Regions from separate parts of the Arthrobacter sp. MYb221 genome, predicted to be linked through region 2. Evidence: riboswitches for the same ligand, from Rfam matches in the RefSeq annotation. Region 2 holds a riboswitch; each other region holds the start of a gene.
The links. A riboswitch is a leader RNA that binds a small molecule or an ion and turns the genes downstream of it on or off. The one in region 2 is predicted to bind thiamine pyrophosphate.

Region 1 (2,258 bases), on a different contig from region 2:
CGAGGTATTTCGCGTCGGCGTTGGCCCCGGCCAGCTGTTCATCGGTGGACGCGCTGAGCCCGATAATTCCCTCGCCGATGATTTCGCGGGCGTAGCGCACCGCAATATCCTTCTGCCCGATATGGATGCCGGTGACCGCGGCCCCCGCGGCGCGTGCGGCGAGGAATACGTCGATGCGGTCGTTGACCAACAGCTCGGCCTTGCCGGCGGTGAGTTCCGCCGCCGCGCAGGTCAGTTCGAAGAATTCGCGGGCCGTCTCGTTCTTGGCCCGCAGCTGCACCCACTGCACTCCCGCGGCCACCGCGCCTTCGATGACTTCCAGGGTGCTGCGCGGCTGGCAGCTTTCGGTGTTGGCTACCAGGTAGATTCCCAGATCACGCATTATTTGCCTCCTCAAGGCGCAGGTTGTGCAATTCGTCGGGGTCCAGCAGCGAGAGTTCGTCGAGGAAGGCCGCGGCGAAACTACCCGGGCCGCGGCCGATGGCCAGGGCCTTTTCGGCGGCCAGTCCGTACAGGCCGTGGGCTGCGATGGCCGCGTCGAACGGGTCTTCGCTCACCGCGAGCATCCCGGCGCAGATTGCACCCAGGGCGCAGCCGCCGCCGGTAATCCCGGTCAAGCCGATCCCGTTGCTGTGCACCAGCGTGGTGCGCTTGGCATCGATGATCGCATCGGCCGCTCCGGAGATCGCGACCACCGAACCATATTCGATGGCCAACTCGCGTCCAGCCTCGATGGCCGCGTGCACGGTGTCCTGCGCGTCCACTCCGCGCCCGGTCGAGCTGCGCCCGGCCAGCGCCAGAATCTCCGAGGCATTGCCGCGGATCAGGGTGGGGCGCTGGGCCACGATATTTCGCGCGAAGTCAGTGCGTACCGGCAATGCGCCCACGGCCACCGGGTCCAGCACCCAGGGGGTGCCGGCCTGGTTCGCACCATGGACCGCTTCGTCCATGGCGCGCAGCTGTTCGGTGCTCGGGGTGCCCAGGTTCACCAGGACCGCGGAGGCCACCGCGGCAAATGGCCCGGCTTCGCCGGGCAGGTTGGTCATCGCCGGAGCCGCCCCGGAGGCCAGCAGTGCATTCGCGGTGAAGTTGGCGACCACGGTATTGGTCAGGCAAAACACCAAAGGGGATTGTTGCCGATAATTCCGGGCAACGGAAGTCAGGGTCATGCGACATCCCTCCGCTAGTTTGAACTAGTTCAGGTTCGACGGGTCTCATCTCAGTCGGTGAATCCGACACCCCGTGTCACTGGCTAGAGCGTACTCACCAAAGCCGCGGAAGAACAAATTATTGCCGTGCGCGGCGTTGCACCAGCGCCCTGACGGTGGCCTCGTCGATTCCCTGAGCTCGGGCTAATTCCCACACCCGATCCACCGCTTGAACCAGATCACCGGAGGATTTCTCCATATCCGCTCCGGCGTTCACCACCGTTCCGGCACGCCGTCGGGAGGAAACCAGGCCGGTGGCCTCGAGTTCCTTGTAGGCGCGGGCCACCGTCCCGGAAGCGACCCCCAAATCGGTGGCCAGTGCGCGCACCGTAGGCAGCTTGCTTCCCGCCGGCAGCTCGCCCAAGGAAATCAGCGATGAGATTTGTGTGCGGATCTGTTCATAGGGCGGGACCGCCGCGTCCAGGTCCACGAAAATATGGTGGCTCATACGCGCTGCGGCACCCGAGCTTCTGGGCGGGCCAAAATGATCACTGCCGGGCAGCAGAAGACGATGATCCCCACGGCCGAAACGTAGGGACCTGCCTCGTAACCCCAGGCCAGCATGGTGACGGCCGCCGCGGTGACTACGCGGAGGGCGCGTAGTTCGTGGACTTGGCGGTACCAAATTTCTTGCTCCACGGTGACATCCCAAGGCAAGGCCGCACGCCGAACCCACCAGATGTGGCAGGCGGTAGCGGCAAGCAACGCGAGGAGCGCACCCAGCGCGAAGACCGGTTTGACCGGAACTAGACCCCAAAAATATTCGAATGGTGGATTGATCAGCAGGTATGTGGCGCCGATGAGCAAGAGCCCGGCGAGCACATAGACATAGCGCGGCAGGTCTGCGCTGTGCCGAGCCAGTGAATGGGTTCCCCTGGACTTCAGGTGCAGGTAGCCCAGGAACCCGGCATTGAGCACCAAGAACAAGAGGGCTACCACCAGGAGCGACACAATTGCCTGCGGGGCGTTCTCACCGGGGCGCGCATTGTCCGCGTACTCGGTCTGCACAAGCGAGGAGGAGCAGGCCAGTGCGATGAGTGTGAGTGCGGT
Region 2 (2,258 bases):
CGGTACCGGTCCGGGGAGAGGTCACCGTCGGAGCAACACTGTGATGGGTCACGCCCTGTTGGGTGGACAATCTTCTGATCAGGCTACCGGGGTGGGCCGGGTAGGTGCCGGCCGCCCACCACCGAGAGCAGACAATTCCGGACAATGACACCATACGGGTCAGTAGTGTGATGAGTCATGTTCCCGGCAGTGAGAGGCCTGGTTCCTACCTTGCCAGCTGATCCCAGACCAGCCACTACAAGACTCACAGTGGTGTGAGAGGTGGGGGCTAGACACCCCCACCTACTCGATTCCGTTCCGCTGCGGCCCCGAAGAAAATCAGCCTCCCGCCGCCTCCGCGCGAAACTCCAGCGGACTGATCGGCGGGATGGGATCGGTGGGCAACCGCGCATAATTCAACACATCGATCCGCTGGCCATTGATCAGGAACTTGCCGCGCTCGCGTCCTTCGAGAATGAACCCGCAACGCTCGGCGACTATCTTCGACGCCGGATTGTTCACGCGCAAACCCAACTCCAGTCGCTGCAAGCGGTAGCTGGAGAATAACTCCGCCGAGAGGGCGGCCAACGCCCGGCTGCTCAACCCGCGGCCCCGATGCTCCGCGTGCAGCCAATACCAGACCCAGGCGCTCAGGTTCGCCTCATCGATGGTCCCGCACACCAGACCAACGAGCGCAGAATTCTCGACGACGGCCAACGGAACCTGCCGGGCCGGGAATTCGAGCAACATGCGGACATAGGCTTCGGCCTCGGCAAGCGTACTCACCTCGCCTTGCCGGGCCATATCCGGGCTCGAAAGGAAGGCCGCGAGGACTTGCGGTGCATCCGCTAGGCGAAGCGGACGCAAAGATGCCGTCGTTTCGCCAGCGGCGCCGAGCCGCCGGCCGCTGATCTGGGACGACGCGGATTGACCGGTGCCTTGATGAAAGAGCAATTGCCAACCTTGGGCCGAATGAACCCAGAGCGAGGTGCGTTGGCTCAGGTTCTCCGGCTTGGTTCGCCACCGCAGAATCAGCAGCGAATCGCTGAGCCTGCGCACGCGCGGATCATGCACTTCGTCCCTAGTCGATTCAACGACTGGTTCATTGCACAGCTGCTCGATAATCTGCGCGCGAGAATAGCACCTGCCCGAGGCACCAACCTCTTCGAAATCTGCGTGGAGCAGCCGCAATAATGCCTGCCGATCCCGGCGGACGGCAGGCAAGAGCAGTTGCCGTTCGCCATCGATGACAACCTGTGCCAGTCGATGATCGGTAGACAAATCCTCCGGACCACTGAATTCGCTCATGCCAACGAGTAAAACACAGGCAGAAGCACAGGTTGAAGTCATGAAGTTCGCCAAAGTGAGCTGAGGCATGCTTATAATCCAAGTACTCCGCGGGAGCCCAACAGCGATTGGGCTGAGAGGGCCATGTGCCGACCGCTACACCTGATGCGGGTCATGCCGCCGTAGGAAGGAAATGCCTTCGTGCATATAGTCATTGTCGGCGCCGGAATCATCGGGCTTGCCACGGCATTCGAACTGCGCGCCCGCGGCGCCGAAATCACGCTAGTGGATCCGGCGCCTGGGCTAGGAGCCAGCCACGCCGCGGCGGGAATGCTCGCACCGACCGCCGAAACCACCTGGGGACAGGGCGCACTTCACCGCCTGATGGCCACTTCGGCCAAGGAATACCCCGCATTCATTGACCGCGTGGAACAAACCACCGGCAGCAGACCAGCGTACGTAGAAAACTCCACGCTGGTCGTCGCCGCCGAAACCGCGGATATGGACGCACTGCTTGCGCTCATGAAGCTGCAAGCCTCGCTGGGATTCAGCGCCGAGCGGCTGCTGGGCAGCGCGGCACGCAAACTCGAGCCGGCGCTTGCCACCGGCATCGCCGGCGCCATCCGCTGCGCCGAAGACCAGCAACTGGACCCGCGGTCCCTGCTGCGCATCCTGATCGATGAGCTTGACCGGTCGATCGTGCGCGAAACGGCGGTGCGGCTGCTGCGCCAGGGATCACGGACCAGTGGAGTGCTTACCTCAACTGGCCAAGAAATCCATGGCGATCAGGTACTGCTTGCCAACGGGTTGGGCGCGCTAGCAGGTGCGCCAGCTCTGCCATTGCGCCCGGTCTACGGAGACATCCTCAGGCTCCAAGGACCGGTGGGCGCGCCGCTGATCAAGCACACCGTGCGCGGAATCGTGCATCGGCAGCCGGTCTACCTGGTGCCACGCACCGATGGAAGCCTCGTGCTGGGCGCGTCGAGCCGCGA
Region 3 (2,258 bases), on a different contig from region 2:
AGTTTGCCAGTGGCCTGCTGCCGTTCGTCGATCTCCAGAACTCCAGCCAAGGCGTGCAAGAGCGTTGATTTACCGGCGCCAGATGGGCCTAGCAGCAGGACCTTCTGCCCGGCGGGAATATGCAGGTCCAGTCCGCTAAGCGCCGGCAATGGACGTTCGGCATGGTGCCAGCCAAAGTTGTCGGCCGTGATCTCAAAGCCGCCACCGCCGAGGTGCCCGGGGGTGGCTTCGGTAGTCGAAGAACTCAATTCAGGCACTGCGCAGCGAACCTTCAAGGTGTGCCGAACGGCTAGCCAATGCTCCCAGGGCACCGGTCTTCGCCAGAGCACGGGTTGCCAACCACGAGAGAAGTCCGGCAATAACTAGGCCGGAAATGCCCATGGCAACTACGTGGAACAGCTTCATCGCCTCGGTGTACTCAGCGAAGTAACCCAGCAGGTAGGCTTCGCCGATTCCGCCGAAAATTCCCGACATGAATCCCGCAAGCAGTGCCACCGGCAGGTTCCACCGGCGGTACCTCACTGCGGCAAAGACCACCTCGGCTCCGAGCCCCTGGATCAGGCCGGAGAACAGCACCGCTAATCCCCATTGGGAACCTAGCAAGGCTGAGATGACGGCGGCGAGGATCTCGCAATACAGCGCGGCACCGGGTTTCCGGATAATCAACGCACCGAGCACCGCGGGAAAAAGCCACATGCCAGATACGAAGGCGCTTGCCGGTGGGAAAGCCACGAAAGCAAGGCTGACCAATCCGTATCCGGCGTTCCAAGCCCAAAAGATAACGCCCGAGGCGACCGCGATTACCGAGGCCACAACGATGTCGACCACGCGCCAGCTGGCACGGTTAGTTGCTGGTGCAACGTTCATAAGGTTTGTCCTCCTATGTAAGGAGGGGAGATGCACGGACCGGTGGGCGTTTAATCGCGCGCCATGATCCGCATCCGAGATGCTCGACTTCCTTCGCCGGTACTAGCCGGGGCAGGTTCGAGGGTCTGCGATCTATCGCACTCTCAGCGTCTTGCACCGCGAACGGCATGACGCTCCCCTGTCGGAATGATTACTGCTCAACCACCATACCGCAGGTATGCTGGGCTACAGAACGAAACCTTACGACGCGAATGCGAGGTCCTCATGAACTCAGTGCAGAAGCTTGTTACCCTTGGAATTTCCATGGGAGCGGGAATGCTTGGAAGCCGACTGGTCGACAAGGTCTGGAAAGGCTTCACCGGAAACGACGCGCCACGTCACGGCAAGGAAGCAGCCGCGGAAGCGAGTATGCGCCAGGCTTTGGGGTTCGCCATTTTCTCCGCCGTGGTCGCATCGATTATCCAGGTGCTGGCTGATCGCGGCACCAACAAGGCCATGAAGAAGTTCAGCAAGTAACATTGCCGAATTCCTTTGGTGGGGCAGGCCATTTGGCCTGCCCCACCAAAGTTTAACCAGCAGCTAGGTGCTCTCGGGCTCGTCGTTCTGTGCAGGTTTCGCTGGCGGCACCGCTGCGGTGGTTCCGGTCGTCTGCGAATGATTGCTAATGACCTGTTTTAGTTCATCAACATGCAAGGTTTCTTTCGCCACGTGCTTCGTGCGATATCCGGCGCGGCCAATCATGTGCGCCGATACCGGGGCAGTCAGCAGCTGCAATCCCCAGGCCAATGCAAAGACCGGGATCAGTCCCCAGCTGCGCAAGTGGATGATGAGTCCGGCGAAGAGCAGCAGGAAGCCCAATACTTGTGGTTTCGTGGCCGCGTGCATGCGTGAAAGCAGATCCGGGAAGGTAATTAAACCGATTCCGGCGATCAGCGACATCAGGGAACCAAGTACCAGCAAGAGCGCAGCGAGTGCTTCTAAGAACGTGTCCATTAGGCGTTCCTCTGATCCGATACGAACCGCGAGACGGTAACCGAGCCGATGAATCCCAAGGTGCATGCAACCACCGTGAACAGCAGGTAATCGGTGTGCCGGTTCAGCGCCATGTCTAGGCACAGCGCACTGGAAATGATCAACAGCATGACGTCGAGAGCGAGCACCCGGTCAAGAATCGAGGGGCCCTTGAAAACCCGCCACAGGCAAGCGATAGAGGCCAGCGCCAACATCACTCCGCCAATCCATACAGCTATTTCAATCATTTCTTGGGCTTCCTGCTGGAGAAATCCGGACCGCATTCATTCTTGATCGCCTCGTATTCATCGGGGCTTCCGATGGCCATGATCAACCGGCGTTCAATGTCGTGGATATTCGCTCGCGCCTTTTCCACATCC

Region 1: another riboswitch for thiamine pyrophosphate. It lies ahead of thiM (hydroxyethylthiazole kinase); the one in region 2 lies ahead of thiO (glycine oxidase ThiO).
Region 3: another riboswitch for thiamine pyrophosphate. It lies ahead of CQ015_RS10620 (ECF transporter S component); the one in region 2 lies ahead of thiO (glycine oxidase ThiO).

Annotation. Positions count from the first base shown of each region.
Region 1 is NZ_PCPW01000014.1:70,450-72,707, forward strand. Features, by position in the region: gene thiE (thiamine phosphate synthase) at 1-382, opposite strand, end outside; gene thiM (hydroxyethylthiazole kinase) at 375-1,169, opposite strand; TPP riboswitch at 1,159-1,253, opposite strand; gene CQ015_RS15355 (GntR family transcriptional regulator) at 1,288-1,656, opposite strand; gene CQ015_RS15360 (hypothetical protein) at 1,653-2,258, opposite strand, start outside.
Region 2 is NZ_PCPW01000003.1:379,610-381,867, reverse strand. Features, by position in the region: gene CQ015_RS06255 (GNAT family N-acetyltransferase) at 319-1,287, opposite strand; TPP riboswitch at 1,367-1,472, shown strand; gene thiO (glycine oxidase ThiO) at 1,468-2,258, shown strand, end outside.
Region 3 is NZ_PCPW01000007.1:159,810-162,067, forward strand. Features, by position in the region: gene CQ015_RS10615 (ATP-binding cassette domain-containing protein) at 1-248, opposite strand, end outside; gene CQ015_RS10620 (ECF transporter S component) at 250-867, opposite strand; TPP riboswitch at 939-1,057, opposite strand; gene CQ015_RS10625 (DUF4235 domain-containing protein) at 1,132-1,383, shown strand; gene mnhG (monovalent cation/H(+) antiporter subunit G) at 1,447-1,860, opposite strand; gene CQ015_RS10635 (monovalent cation/H+ antiporter complex subunit F) at 1,860-2,126, opposite strand; gene CQ015_RS10640 (Na+/H+ antiporter subunit E) at 2,123-2,258, opposite strand, start outside.